Regions from separate parts of the Thioalkalivibrio sp. genome, predicted to be linked through region 3. Evidence: predicted binding sites of a transcription regulator. Region 3 holds the regulator's gene; each other region holds the start of a gene.

Region 1 (4,491 bases), on a different contig from region 3:
AGGTGATCACCAACAGATTGCGCATGCGTTCCATCCTGAAGTCTCCTTGCTGGTGCACCGGTGGCCGGTGCCGGATGTCAGTAGGCCGGGGCGGATGTGCCTTGCTGCGTCGACAGGGTTCGCAGCAGTGTAACAGCGCCCGGTACCTGGATTGCCTCTGTGCTGATTCTAGATCGAGCGCACCACAATGAGCAGTACGTAGAGACCGATAAGCGCGAGCATCGGCGAGAAATCGATCGCGCCGGTGTTCGGCAGGGTCCGGCGCAGCGGCCCGAGGATCGGCTGGTTCACGTCGGCGACCAGCCGGCCGATCGGATTGCCGGTGCGGGCCCCGCCGGCCTGAAGCCAGCTCATCACCACCTCGATCACCAGGCTGATGATGAAGATCCAGATCGTCGTGACGAGCACCTCGCGGATGGATGCGATCAACACCGCTCCGGGGGCGATGTCGATACCCGTGAGGCTCAAGCGCAGCCAGAACTCGATGAACTTGAGCAGGATGATCAGCACCACCGCCGCGAGATCCAGGCGGCCGACCGGCGGGATCACGCGCCGCAACAGCTTCAGCGGGGGATTCGTGAGCTGCACCACGGCCTGGGAGATCGGGTTGAAGAAATCCGCACGGACCAGCCCGAAGATCACGCGAAGCAGCAGCAGGATGATGTAGATTCCGAACAGGGTGCTGATCAGGAAATCGAGGATCTGGTCGAAGGGGCCTGGCATCGCTTGCTCCGCTCTACGTTAGGCCGGGCAGCGCCCGGATCAGGAAGTCTTCACGGCGGCCGTCCGCAGGTGTGGCGCCGGTGGCCGGGTGGGCATTATCCACCAAGCTCGCGGCTGCGTGCAGCCGCCGCCGCCATGGCCTGGGCAACCACCTCCGCGAGTCCGGACTCCTCGAACACGGTGAGCGCCCGCTCCGTGGTGCCACCGGGCGAGGTGACGCGGGCACGCAGTTCGGCCGGATCGGTGCCGCTTTCCTGCGCCAGCCGCGCGGCGCCGCCGACCGTGGCCAGCGTCAGCTGCCGGGCGGTGGCCTGATCCAGCCCCAGCCGCCGCGCTGCCTGCGTCATCGCCTCGATCAGCAGGAAGACGTAAGCGGGGCCGCTGCCCGAGGTCGCGGTGACTGCATGCATCTGCTCCTCGTCCTGCAGCCACACGGTCGCGCCCACTGCGCGGAGCAGCCGATCCGCGGTCTTCCGGTCGGCATCGGTCGCGAGTGGACTGGCATACAGTCCGGTGATGCCGGCGCCTATAAGCGCCGGCGTGTTCGGCATCGCGCGTACGATCCTGGTCTCCGGTCCGAGCCAGCCACCGAGGCGTCGGGTGCTGATCCCGGCGGCAACCGAGACCACCAGCGGGTCTGCGGCGGCGACCTGCGCGGCCAGATCCACCGCGAGCTCCGGCAGCATCTGCGGCTTGACGGCGAGGACCAGGGTCCGGACCCTGCCCGCCAGCTGGGCCGGGCCGAGCAGGACCAGGCCGGGAAACTGCGTGCGCAGAGTCGCCGCGCGGTCGGTGTCCGGCTCCGCGAAGCCGATGGACTCCGGGTGCACCCCGCTGCGGACGAGACCGGCGATCAGCGCCTGTCCCATGTTGCCGGCGCCCACGAAGCCGGCCTCGAGTTGCTGTTCGTTCATCACTGCCTCGCTTTCGGCCTGCGCGGCCCGAAGAGTGCGGTCCCGACACGGACCAGGGTTGAGCCCTCGAGGATCGCCGCCTCGAGGTCGTCGGACATGCCCATCGACAGGGTATCGAGCTCCAGCCCCCGTGTGTTCAGGGCGTCGCGGAGTTCGCGCAGCCGCGCGAACGGGCGCCGCTGTGCGGTCGGGTCCTCCGCGGGGGCCGGGATCGCCATCAGGCCGCGCAGCACCAGATTGGGCAGAGGGGCGACGGCTGCGGCCAGCCCGCCGGCCTCCCGCGGCGGCACCCCGGCCTTGCCCGGTTCTCCGCTGAGATCGATCTGCAGGCAGACCTGCAGCGGCGCCATGCCCGCGGGCCGCTGCCGGGACAGCCGTTCGGCGATCTTCAGCCGGTCGATGCCGTGCACCCATGCGGCGCGCTCCGCAACGGCACGGGTCTTGTTGGTCTGCAGGGCCCCGATGAAGTGCCACTCGAGCGGCGGCTCCAGGCCGGTCAGCGCATCGTGCTTCGCGATGAATTCCTGGACGTAGTTCTCGCCGAACAGGCGCTGGCCGAGCCGGTGCAGAGCCTGGATCTCCGCGTCGCTGCGGGTCTTGCTGACGGCCAGCAGCCGGACCTCCTCCCGGGCGCGGCCCGCCTGTCTGCAGGCGGTGGCGATGCGCTCTTCGACCCGTGCCTGATCGTCTTCCAGTTGCATCATGTCGCTATGATATAGTCCCAGAGGCGGGCGTGCCGTGGCAGTCCGGCTGCGGGAGTGCGCTGACGAGTGGTCGTCATCGCGAGTGTGGAACGATGGAAGGCGGCGATCCAGGGGACGATGATCGTCCTTTTGCGGTCCGGATCGCCGCACTTGGTTCAGCATGGCGGGCCGGGCAGGCCAGCGCTTCCCTAAAGCAAACGCCTGTGCTGCCGACAGGGTCTGTGAATCGGCCGTCTGCGTAGCTCGAGTTCGGGGGACTCAATGGATATCACCCAGTTGCTCTCTTTTGCCGTGAAGAACGGCGCGTCGGACCTGCACGTCTCGGGCGGCATGCCGCCGATGGTACGCATCGACGGTGACATGCGCCGGGTGAATGTGCCGGTGATGGAGCACAAGGAGGTTCAGGCGCTGATCTACGACATCATGAACGATCGTCAGCGCAAGGACTACGAGGAGTTTCTGGAGACCGACTTTTCCTTCGAGCTCAAGGGTCTGGCCCGGTTCCGGGTGAATGTCTTCGTGCAGGATCGGGGTGCGGCGGCAGTCTTCCGCACGATCCCGTCCAAGGTCCTGACCCTGGAGGATCTGGGTTGCCCGCGCGTGTTCGAGAAGATCTCCGACTACCCCCGCGGCATCGTGCTGGTCACCGGCCCCACCGGCTCGGGCAAGTCGACCACGCTGGCCGCGATGGTCGACCACAAGAACAAGAACGACTACGGGCACATCCTCACCATCGAGGACCCGATCGAGTTCGTGCACGAGTCCAAGAAGTGCCTGGTGAACCAGCGCGAGGTGCACCGTGACACCCACGGGTTCAGCGAGGCGCTGCGCTCGGCGCTGCGCGAGGACCCGGACACCATCCTGGTCGGCGAGCTGCGCGACCTCGAGACCATCCGCCTGGCGCTGACCGCCGCGGAGACCGGTCATCTCGTGTTCGGGACGCTGCACACCAGCTCTGCGGCCAAGACCATCGACCGCGTCGTCGATGTCTTCCCGGCTGCGGAAAAGGACATGGTGCGTGCGATGCTCTCGGAATCGCTGCGCGCGGTCATTTCGCAGACCCTGCTGAAGCGGGTCGGCGGCGGACGCGTCGCAGCCCACGAGATCATGCTGGGCACGCCGGCGATCCGCAACCTGATCCGCGAGAACAAGGTCGCGCAGATGTATTCCGCCATTCAGACCAGCGCGGGCATGGGCATGCAGACACTCGACCAGTGTCTCCGGGACATGATCGCCGAGGGCCTGATCACGCGCGATGACGCGAAGCGCCGGGCGGTGAATCCGGATAGCCTCTGATGGCTGCACTGTTCTTGATGGGTAACGACGTGTTCAGGCGTCACCGACAACGAGGGGTTCCGAGCCATGGATCGTGACAAGGCCATACGTTTCATGCACGACCTGCTGCGCACCATGGTCGAGCGCGGCGGATCCGATCTGTTCATCACGGTGGGCATGGCCCCGGCGGCGAAGATCAACGGGCTGGTGCAGCCGATGACCGACCAGGCCCTGACCCCGGCACACACCCAGGTGCTGGTGCGTTCGATGATGAACGACAAGCAGTCCGCGGAATTCGACCGCAGCCACGAGTGCAACTTCGCGGTCGGGCTGGAGGGTGTGTCCCGGTTCCGCGTCAGCGCCTTCATCCAGCGCGGCAATGCCGGGATGGTGCTGCGCACGATCCAGAGCAAGATCCCGAACTTCGAAGAGATCAACATGCCGCCGCAGCTGAAGGAGATCGCGATGACCCGCCGCGGACTCGTGATCTTCGTCGGCGCCACCTCCTCGGGCAAGTCGACCTCACTGGCGGCCATGATCGGTTACCGCAACCACCACTCGGCGGACCACATCATCACCATCGAGGATCCGATCGAGTTCGTTCATCCGCATGACAAGAGCCTGGTCACACAGCGCGAGGTGGGCGTGGACACCGAGAGCTACGAGGTGGCGCTGAAGAACACCCTGCGCCAGGCGCCGGACGTGATCCTGATGGGCGAGATCCGCGACCGCGAGACGATGGACTACGGCGTGGCCTTCGCGGAGACCGGTCACCTCTGCCTGACCACCCTGCACGCGAACAACACCAACCAGGCCCTCGACCGCATCATCAACTTCTTCCCGGAGGACCGTCGTCCCCAGCTGCTGATGGACCT
Region 2 (4,491 bases), on a different contig from region 3:
CAGGGGCTGGCGCGGGAGTTCAATGCGCAGCACGCAGCGGGCCGGGACCTGAATGGGGAGCCGGGTGGACCCTTCTTCCTCGAGCCCGCAGTGGAGGTCCGGGGCAGCGGCTCCGGTGCGCTGCCCGCGGTGGCGATCGGCGACGTCGGTGAACTCACCGGCGACGACTACCGGCTGCGCTTCAACGGGGACCAGTGGGAGCTGCGAAACACCTCCAGCAACCGGGTGGTCGGCGAGTCGGATCCCGGTAATGAATTGGTGGTGGCGGGTCTGAGCATCGGTACCAGCGGACTGGATCAGGGCGAGAGCTTCCTGATCCGGCCCACGCGCACCGCCGCGGCGCAGATTGGCACCGCGATTGACGATCCCCGCGGTATCGCCGCGGCGGACGCGGGCGACGATGACACCGCGATTCCGGTCGGCGACAACACCAACGCGCTGAGGCTGGCCGGTCTGCAGGACGCCCGCTTCCTGTCCGGCGACACCGCCACCCTCGAGGGCTCCTACAACGCGATGATCGGCGAGGTGGGGACCCGGACCCGGCAGGCCGAGGTCTCCGCGCAGGCGCAGTCGCGTCTGCTCGACGAGGCCCGGAACCAGCGGGAATCGATCTCCGGCGTGAACCTGGACGAGGAGGCGGCCAACATGCTGCGCTACCAGCAGGCCTACCAGGCGGCCGCCCAGGTGATTGCCGTGAGCGGAACCCTCTTTGACACACTGCTCGGTGCGGTGAGGCGGTAACGGCGATGCGCGTATCCACAACCCAGGTCTTCCAGAACGGGCTCGACTCCATCCAGCGCAGCCAGCAGGACCTCTCCCGAACGCAGATGCAGCTCGGGTCCGGCCAGCGGATCCTGAGCCCGTCCGACGATCCCGGTGGCGCGGTGCAGTCGCTGCAGCTGACCAGCGCGGTCGAGAAGCTCGAGCAGTACGCGCGCAACAGCCTGTCGCTGGAGCAGCGGCTGCGCACCAGCGAGACCGTGGTGGGTTCGGTGGTGGACGGGCTGCAGCGCGTGCGCGAGCTGGTGGTGCAGGGCAACAATGGCAGCCAGACCAACGAGACCCGCGCGATGATCGCGGGCGAGATCCGCCAGGCGCGGGACGAACTCGTCCAGCTCGCGAATACCCGCGACGCGAATGGCGAATACCTGTTCGCCGGGCTGAGTTCGTGGACGCGTCCCTTCGAGGTCGACGCAGACGGGAACGTGGCGTACCAGGGCGACGACGGTCAGCGCGCGGTGCAGATCAGCCCGGCGCGCACCGTGCCGGTCGGCGACTCCGGTGAGCGGGTCTTCGTGGATGTTCCGAATGACGAAGGGGACCTGCAGCCCCTGTTCGAGACCTACACCCGGATCGTCGAGGCCCTGGAGGCCCCGGTCAGCGACCAGGAGGGCCGCGAGGGCCTGAACGACGCGATGGCACGCGGCCTCGGTGACCTCGACCAGGCCCTCGGGCACCTGCTGGAGGTCCGCACCGACCTCGGCGGGCGCATGAAGACCGTGGAGACCCAGAACCGGATCAACGAGGACCAGCTGCTGCAGGTCCGGACCGCGCTGTCCGAGACCCGCGACCTCGACTACGCCGAGGCCATCAGCCGCTTCAACCTGCAGCAGACCGCGCTGCAGGCGGCCCAGCAGACCTTCGTGCAGGTGCAGCGGCTGTCGCTGTTCAACTTCCTCTAGTGGGCCATGCGGAAAGTTCGGTGACTATGGAGCACAGCCAGAAGGGCCGGAGCAAGGCGGGCAAGTGCAGGAATAGTGGGCCTATTTCAAACTTGCCCAACGCAGCGCCGGCGCTTCTGGCGAAGCGATCTGGTACCGAACTTTCCGCATGGCCCACTAGTCTGTTTCACCCGTCATCGCGAGGAGCGAGGCGACGTGGCGATCCATAGGGCATGGATTTCGAACATGCCGGCTGGATTGCTCGCTGCGGGCCAGATGGACCCCGCGGTCGCTCCGATGGCACGTCGGTTGCATAAAACTCCAGTAGGGACCGGTCCCGCCAGAAATCCGACGGGCGGGGACCGGCCAAACGCATCGAGATGAACCGGAGACGGCCCGATGGGGTATCGGCGCAGGCACAATCTCAGGACCGGGCGGCTGCTGGCGGCCCTCCTGCTGCTGGCCGGCAGTGGGGCCGCGGCCGAGGAGCCGCAGCAGAACATCCTGGCGGCGGCCACGGCCTTCATGGAGGCGACTGCCGCCGAGGCCCATGGCGCGGGCTTCGAGGTCTCGGTGACCGCGGGTCCGCTCGACGACCGGCTGCGCTTGCGCGCCTGCGAGGAGGGGCTCGAGGCCTTCACCGCACCGGGCACCCGCACCGCGGGCAACACCACGGTCGGCGTGCGCTGCCATGGCCCGGTGTCCTGGACGCTGTACGTGCCGGTTCAGATCGAGGTCCACGGCGAGGTGGTCGTGCTCGGCCAGCCGCTGCCCCGGGGAAGCGTGCTGCAGCCCGCCCACCTGCGGCTGGAGAGGCGGGACGTCGGCCGGCTCGGTAATGGCTACCTCGGTAATCTGGAAGAGGCCCGGGACATGGTGCTGCGCCGCGCGCTGCAGGCCGGGACGGTGCTGACGCCGCAGATGGTGGAACCGCCGCGCCTGGTCGAGCGTGGCCAGCGCGTGCTGCTGCTGGCCGAGACGGGCCCGGTGGCGGTGCGGGTCCAGGCGGAGGCACTGGGCGACGGGGCGCTGGGCGAGCGGGTCCGGGTGCGCAACCTGTCGTCGGAGAAGATCATCGAGGCGCGGGTACTGTCTCATGGGGTGGTGGGTGTTAGCATGTAGCCGAACGCCCTGCGCGGGCTGGGCGGCGCCATCGCCGGGTCTCCGCGCTAACGGTCATCGCGGGCGGCCACCACCCCTGACCATGAAAGAGGACCGTAGGGTGGGCAAAACGAAGTGTGTCCACCACAGACCGACACGGCCGGGATGGCCGGGATGGTGGGCCCGCTGCGCTTGGCCCACCCTACGCCCAATCGCGGCCCGCGACGGGGGTAGAGAGGAGTTTCACGCTAAGGATTTGCGGCCCGCGGCCGATACAGGGTCCAGCAGAGGTCGGAGCATAGGCCCGAGGAATCAAAGATGACAATCGATATCAAGAACAACCTGACGCCAACCCAGCCCCGCACGACGGGCGAGGGCCGCAGTGTCGCGGAGAACGCCGGGGTGCGCAGCGGCGGCGCGGAGCCGGGCAGGGACGAGGGTGGCAGCGGTGATCGCGTGACCCTGACCGACACCGCGCGCCGGCTGAGCGACCTGACCCGCAGCGTGAGCGAGCAGCCGGCGGTCAACACCCAGCGCGTGGAGCAGATCCGGGCGGCGATCGATCAGGGTCGCTACGAGATCAATGCCGAGCGCATCGCCGATCGCCTGATCGCGATGGAAAAGGTCCGCTGATCCGATGGCCGACACCGGCGCAGCGGCTGACCGGCTGCACGAACTGCTGAACCGGGCGGTGCGCGAGTCCGTGCTGCTGGAGGCGGCGCTCGAGCGCGAGACGCGGTCCCTGTCCACCCACGATGTGGATGCGCTGCAGCAGGCGGTGAACGCCAAGCACCAGGCGGTGCAGGGCCTCGAAGAAGTCTCGCGGGAACAGGCGGCCCTGCTGCACTCGGGCGGCTTTGCCGCGGACACGCCGGGCATGGAGGCCTGCCTGCGGGCCTGGGACCTGGAAGGGCGCATCCGGCCCCTCTGGGAACGGCTCCAGGATTCGATGGAGCGCTGCCGACGCCACAACCAGATCAACGGTGGCCTGGTCCAGACCCAGCAGCACCAGGTCCAGCAGGCGTTGCACATCCTCCGCGGCGAAGACACGCGCACCGAGCTCTACGATCCCCGCGGCCGAACCGTGGCGAGCAGTGCGCCCCGCTCGATCTCACAGGCCTGACCGCTTGCCCTCCGGGCCCTCGTCCCGGCGCCGGCTGCCGCCGGCCGTCCTGCCCCCTTCCCGCCTGCGCATGCCCCCTGCCGCCTGCGCGGGACAACGGTGATGGGCCCGGCGGAACCCGCGGACTTCGGCCGATTCGAGAGCCGGCCCAATCGGGAACTGATCACCGACCCGGCGCGCGTGCACCGGATGCTGCAGAGCCTGTGGGAGCGGCGGGTGCTGCTGAGCGCGAAGCCGGAGGGCGACGAGGACTGGTACTCCACCGCCATCCTCGATGTGAACCGGGCGGTGGGCATCTTCGTGCTGGACGAGCTGGCCCCGGACAGGGGACACCGGCGCGTGGCCATCGGCACCCGGCTGCGCGTGATGGGGGTGCTCGGCGGCGTGCCCACCCGCTTCACCGCGGAAGTGGCGGATGTCGCGGTGCAGGACGACATCGCCTTCTACCGCGTTGCGATGCCGCTGGAGGTGGAATACCTGCAGCGCCGCGCCTTCTTCCGGGCCTACGTGCCGCGCAGCCTGGAACTGCGGGTGCAGCTGGTGCTGGAGGAGGAGCGCCTCGAGGTCACCGGCCGCCTGCTGGACGTCTCGCTCGGCGGCTTCGGG
Region 3 (4,491 bases):
GATGCAGCGCGAGATCGAACACCTGCGCTCGATGCTGGAGGGTCAGCTGGCCAGCCTCGGCTGGAACGACCTCCGCCGGCGCGAGCCCGGACGCGCCCGGATCATCCGCCGCCTGGAACGGCTGGGTATCGAGGAGGGGCTGGCCCGGGCGGTCGCCGCGGACGTCTCCGACACGGAAGCCGGAGACGCCGCCTGGCGCGAGGCGCTGGACCGCCTCGCGGGGCGGATCCGGGTCGCGCCCGAGACGTCGCTGGAGGGCGAGGGTATCATCGCGCTGGTCGGGCCGAATGGCGTGGGCAAGACCACCACCGTCGCGAAACTGGCGGCACGTGAGGTGCGGCGGCACGGGGCCGGGTCCGTGGCCCTGGTGACCACCGATGCCTACCGGATCGGGGCCCACCGCCAGCTGCAGACCTTCGGCCAGATACTGGACGTGCCGGTGTTCCTGGCACAGACGGGTCAGGAGCTCGGGGACGTGCTGATGGGGCTGGGGGACAAGCGTCGGGTGTTCGTCGATACTGCCGGCATGGGCCAGCGCGACCTGCGGATCGCCGAGGAGCTGGCCGGACTGGCGGCGCTGCCGAGTCTGCGCAGCCTGCTGGTGGTCGCGGCCACCACGCAGCAGCAGGTGCTGCGGGAGACCTTCCGCTCCTTCGACTGCCTGCGTCCGGCCGGTGCGGTGGTCACCCGGCTGGACGAGGCGGCAAGCCTCGGACCCCTGCTCTCGGCCCTGTGTGCCGCCGACCTGCCGCTGATGTACCTGAGCGGCGGGCAGCGGGTGCCCGAGGATCTGCAGCCGGCGAGGGCGGCGCGGCTGGTCGGCCGCGCGGTCGCACTGGCATCCGAAACCCCCGAGGAGCGCGTGCCGGGTGACCCGCGTGTCCTCCACAACCCGGATTCTGACAACCATGTATCAGCGTGAAGACCAGGCCGCCGGCCTGCGGCAGATGAGCGCCACGTCTCCGGTCCGGGTGATCGCCGTGGCCAGCGGGAAGGGCGGGGTCGGCAAGACCAACGTGTCGGTCAACCTGTCCGTGGCGATGGCGCAGGCGGGGCGGCGGGTGATGCTGATGGACGCCGATCTCGGACTCGCCAACGTGGACGTGCTGCTCGGGCTGCAGCCGCGGCGCAATCTCTCGCACGTGCTGGCCGGGGACGCCGATCTCGACGAGATCCTGGTGGACGGGCCGGCCGGGATTGCCATCGTCCCGGCCGCCTCCGGCGTCGCGCGCATGGCGGACCTGGATCCCGCCGAGCATGTGGGCCTGATCCGCGCCTTCAGCGAGATGACGCGGCCGCTGGACGTGCTGGTCGTGGACACCGCGGCGGGTCTGCACGACAGCGTGACCAGCTTCTGCCGGGCGGTTCAGGAGGTGCTGGTGGTCGTGTGTGACGAACCCGCCTCCATCACCGACGCCTATGCCCTGATCAAGGTCCTGAGCCGGGACCACGGCATCGCGCGCATCCGGGTGCTGGCGAACATGGTCCGGGGCCCGGAGGAAGGACGGGCGCTGTTCCGCAAGCTGACCGCGGTCTGCGACCGGTTCCTCGACGTGATCCTCGACCACGCGGGTTCGATCCCGCACGACGAATCCCTGCGCAAGTCGGTGCAGCGCCAGAAGGCGGTCGCCGAGGTCTATCCCGGCAGCCCCTCGGCCCGGGCATTCAAGGAACTGGCGCGCAAGGCCGACACATGGCCTGTACCGTCGGGCAGCAGTGGCAAGATCGAGTTCTTCGTGGAGCGGCTGGTGGGTTCCGGTTCCTTTGATCCGGACCAGTCGTCGGTCGCGGGCTGACCATGTACCCGACCGAGAACATGGATCGCAATGCCCTGGTGGATCGGCACGTCCCGCTGGTCAAGCGGATCGCCTACCACCTGATGGGACGGCTGCCGGCGGACGTGCAGGTCGACGACCTGATCCAGGCGGGGGTGGTTGGACTGCTCGAGGCGGCGCGTCACTACGACGCCGGCCAGGGCGCCAGCTTCGAGACCTATGCCGGCATCCGCATTCGCGGCGCGATGCTGGACGAGGTCAGGCGCTCCGACTGGACGCCGCGCTCGGTGCACCGCAACGCGCGGCGGGTGAGCGAGGCGGTGCGGCTGGTGGAAAACCGCGAGGGCCGCGAGGCGCAGCCGCACGAGGTGGCCGAGGAACTGGGTGTGGGGATCGAAGAATATCAGCGCATGGTCAGCGATTCGGTGTCGAGCCGGGTGCTGAGCTTCGAGGACATCTTCGAGCCGGAGTCGGAGGGCGAGAACCGCCTGCGCGGCAGTGAGCCGGATCCGCTGGAGCGCTTGCAGGACGCGGACTTCCGGGAGGGGCTGGCCCGCGAGGTGGACCGGTTGCCGGAGCGGGAGAAGCTGGTGATGTCGCTGTACTACGACGACGAACTGAATCTGCGCGAGATCGGCGAGGTCCTGGGCGTCACCGAGTCGCGCGTCTGCCAGCTGCACGGCCAGGCGCTGACGCGGCTGCGGGCGCGGATGAGCGAATGGACCGGGGTCGGACCGGGCCTGCCGCAACGCGCGGGCAGACGACCGCAGCGCGAGGGCAGGAGGTGATCCGTGCGTGACCGGGACTTCGCGTCGGGCCGCCCGCGCCGGCCGGATCGGCCGGATTGGCCGGATGGGCATCCGCAATGGACATCCTGAGCGCCATTGGCCTGCTGCTGGCGCTGGTCGCCATCATCGGGGGCAGCATCGCCAAGGGGAGCGGCGTCGGCGCGCTGTGGAACGGGGCCGCCTTCGTCATCGTCGTGGTCGGGACCTTCGGCGCGGCACTGCTCCAGGCCAAGCTCCCGGTGTTCCTGCACGCGATGCGCCTGTTGCCCTGGATCTTTACCGCCCCGCGGATCGACTCGGAAGAGGCCATTCAGAAGATCGTCAGCTGGAGCCAGATCGCCCGCAAGGAGGGCCTGCTGGGCCTCGAGGCGCAGGCGGAACAGGAACCGGACCCGTTCTCCAGCAAGGGGCTCCAGCTGCTGGTGGACGGCACCGAGCCGGACACGATCCGGAACATCCTCGACGTGGAGCTCGGAACGCGGGAGCACTTCGACCTGCAGGGGGCGAAGGTCTTCGAGAGCATGGGCATCTACGCGCCGACGCTCGGCATCATCGGGGCCGTGATGGGCCTGATGGCGGTGATGCAGAACCTGGCCGAACCCGACAAGCTGGGCCCCGGTATCGCGGCCGCCTTCGTCGCCACCATCTACGGGATCGCGTCCGCCAACCTGTTCTTCCTGCCCGTCTGCAACAAGCTGAAGGCGACGATCCAGGACCAGACGGCCTACCGCGAGATGATCATCGACGGGATCACGTCGATTGCGGAGGGCGAGAATCCGCGCAACATCGAGACCAAGCTGAGGGGCTACATCAGTTGACCCGTACCGGGCGCGCCACGTCATCGGGGACGCGCAGCGGCATGGGGCCAGCCTGAGGAATCATGGCCAGACGAAGAAAGAAGGGCGAGGATCATGTGAACCACGAGGCATGGGCGATCCCGTACGGTGACCTGATCACCCTGCTGCTCGCCTTCTTCGTGGTGATGTATGCGCTGTCGTCGGTGAACGAGGGCAAGTTCCGCGTGCTCGCCGAGTCCCTGCAGGCGGCGTTCCGCGGGGCACCCATGGCGCCCGAACCGATCCAGGTCGGACGGCCCGCGCGGGGCCTGGACCCGTCCGTGCTGGGTCAGCCCGGCGGACTCCCGACCCTGGGCCTGGCGGCCCCGCAAGCGCTGGCGGATCATTTCGGTGACTCCCCGGACGGGGACCTGGGGGCCGGCGATGACGACGCGCCGGCGCTTCTGGAGGCGGAGCGCGGACTGCGGGAGATGGCCGACCAGATCCAGCGGGCCATGACGCCCCTGATCGAGGAGGACCTGATCCGGATCCGGCGCGAGCGGTTCTGGGTCGAGGTCGAGATCAACACCAGCCTGCTGTTCGACAGCGGCAGCGCGCAGATCTTTCCGGAGGCCAGGCCGATCCTCGAGGAAGTGGGGGAAATCCTTCGGGATCTTCCGGTACGGGTGCACGTCGAGGGCTTCACCGACGACGTGCCGATCAGTACGCCGGCCTTTCCGTCCAACTGGGAGCTCTCCGCCGGCAGGGCCGCCAGCGTGCTGCGCCTGCTGGCCGACCACGGCCTCGATCCGGTGCGCATGGCGGCGATCGGCTTCGGTGAGCACCGTCCCATCGCCGACAACGGGACCCCGGAGGGCAGGCAGCAGAACCGGCGGGTGGTCATTGTCGTGCTGGCGGACGAGCGGCCGCGGGCACAAACGGCATCATCACCGAAGAGCCTGCACGACGATCTCGATCGCAGGCCCGGGCCGTCCGACCCATCCGGGGGCGAGGCGACCAGCACAGACCCGGGGGCAGGAGCGCAACCATGACAGCGGAATTCGACCCGGTGCGCCCGGTGCACCCCGCGTGGCCCGGCCGGCGCGTGCCCGGGAAAGGGGACGAGCGCAAGCGCCGCCCCGACGCGGATCA

The links. Region 3 encodes FliA, which starts transcription of late flagellar genes. Its sites were predicted from a motif close to GCTAAAGTTNNNNNNNNNNCNGCCGATA; they were not measured.
Region 1: a site for FliA is predicted at 2,529-2,556, ahead of ACESMN_RS05375 (type IV pilus twitching motility protein PilT). Genes of this name have one in related genera too.
Region 2: a site for FliA is predicted at 3,010-3,037, ahead of flgM (flagellar biosynthesis anti-sigma factor FlgM). Genes of this name have one in related genera too.

The regions. Positions count from the first base shown of each region.
Region 1 is NZ_JAWLHP010000019.1:40,057-44,547, reverse strand. Features, by position in the region: gene ACESMN_RS05395 (DUF4426 domain-containing protein) at 1-25, opposite strand, end outside; gene ACESMN_RS05390 (YggT family protein) at 169-723, opposite strand; gene proC (pyrroline-5-carboxylate reductase) at 819-1,637, opposite strand; gene ACESMN_RS05380 (YggS family pyridoxal phosphate-dependent enzyme) at 1,637-2,341, opposite strand; gene ACESMN_RS05375 (type IV pilus twitching motility protein PilT) at 2,603-3,637, shown strand; gene ACESMN_RS05370 (PilT/PilU family type 4a pilus ATPase) at 3,704-4,491, shown strand, end outside.
Region 2 is NZ_JAWLHP010000053.1:16,702-21,192, forward strand. Features, by position in the region: gene flgK (flagellar hook-associated protein FlgK) at 1-741, shown strand, start outside; gene flgL (flagellar hook-associated protein FlgL) at 747-1,682, shown strand; gene flgA (flagellar basal body P-ring formation chaperone FlgA) at 2,061-2,783, shown strand; gene flgM (flagellar biosynthesis anti-sigma factor FlgM) at 3,081-3,395, shown strand; gene ACESMN_RS10690 (flagella synthesis protein FlgN) at 3,400-3,885, shown strand; gene ACESMN_RS10695 (flagellar brake protein) at 3,988-4,491, shown strand, end outside.
Region 3 is NZ_JAWLHP010000028.1:13,500-17,990, reverse strand. Features, by position in the region: gene flhF (flagellar biosynthesis protein FlhF) at 1-922, shown strand, start outside; gene ACESMN_RS07135 (MinD/ParA family protein) at 948-1,796, shown strand; gene ACESMN_RS07130 (RNA polymerase sigma factor FliA) at 1,799-2,563, shown strand; gene ACESMN_RS07125 (flagellar motor protein) at 2,641-3,381, shown strand; gene motD (flagellar motor protein MotD) at 3,444-4,391, shown strand; gene ACESMN_RS07115 (hypothetical protein) at 4,388-4,491, shown strand, end outside.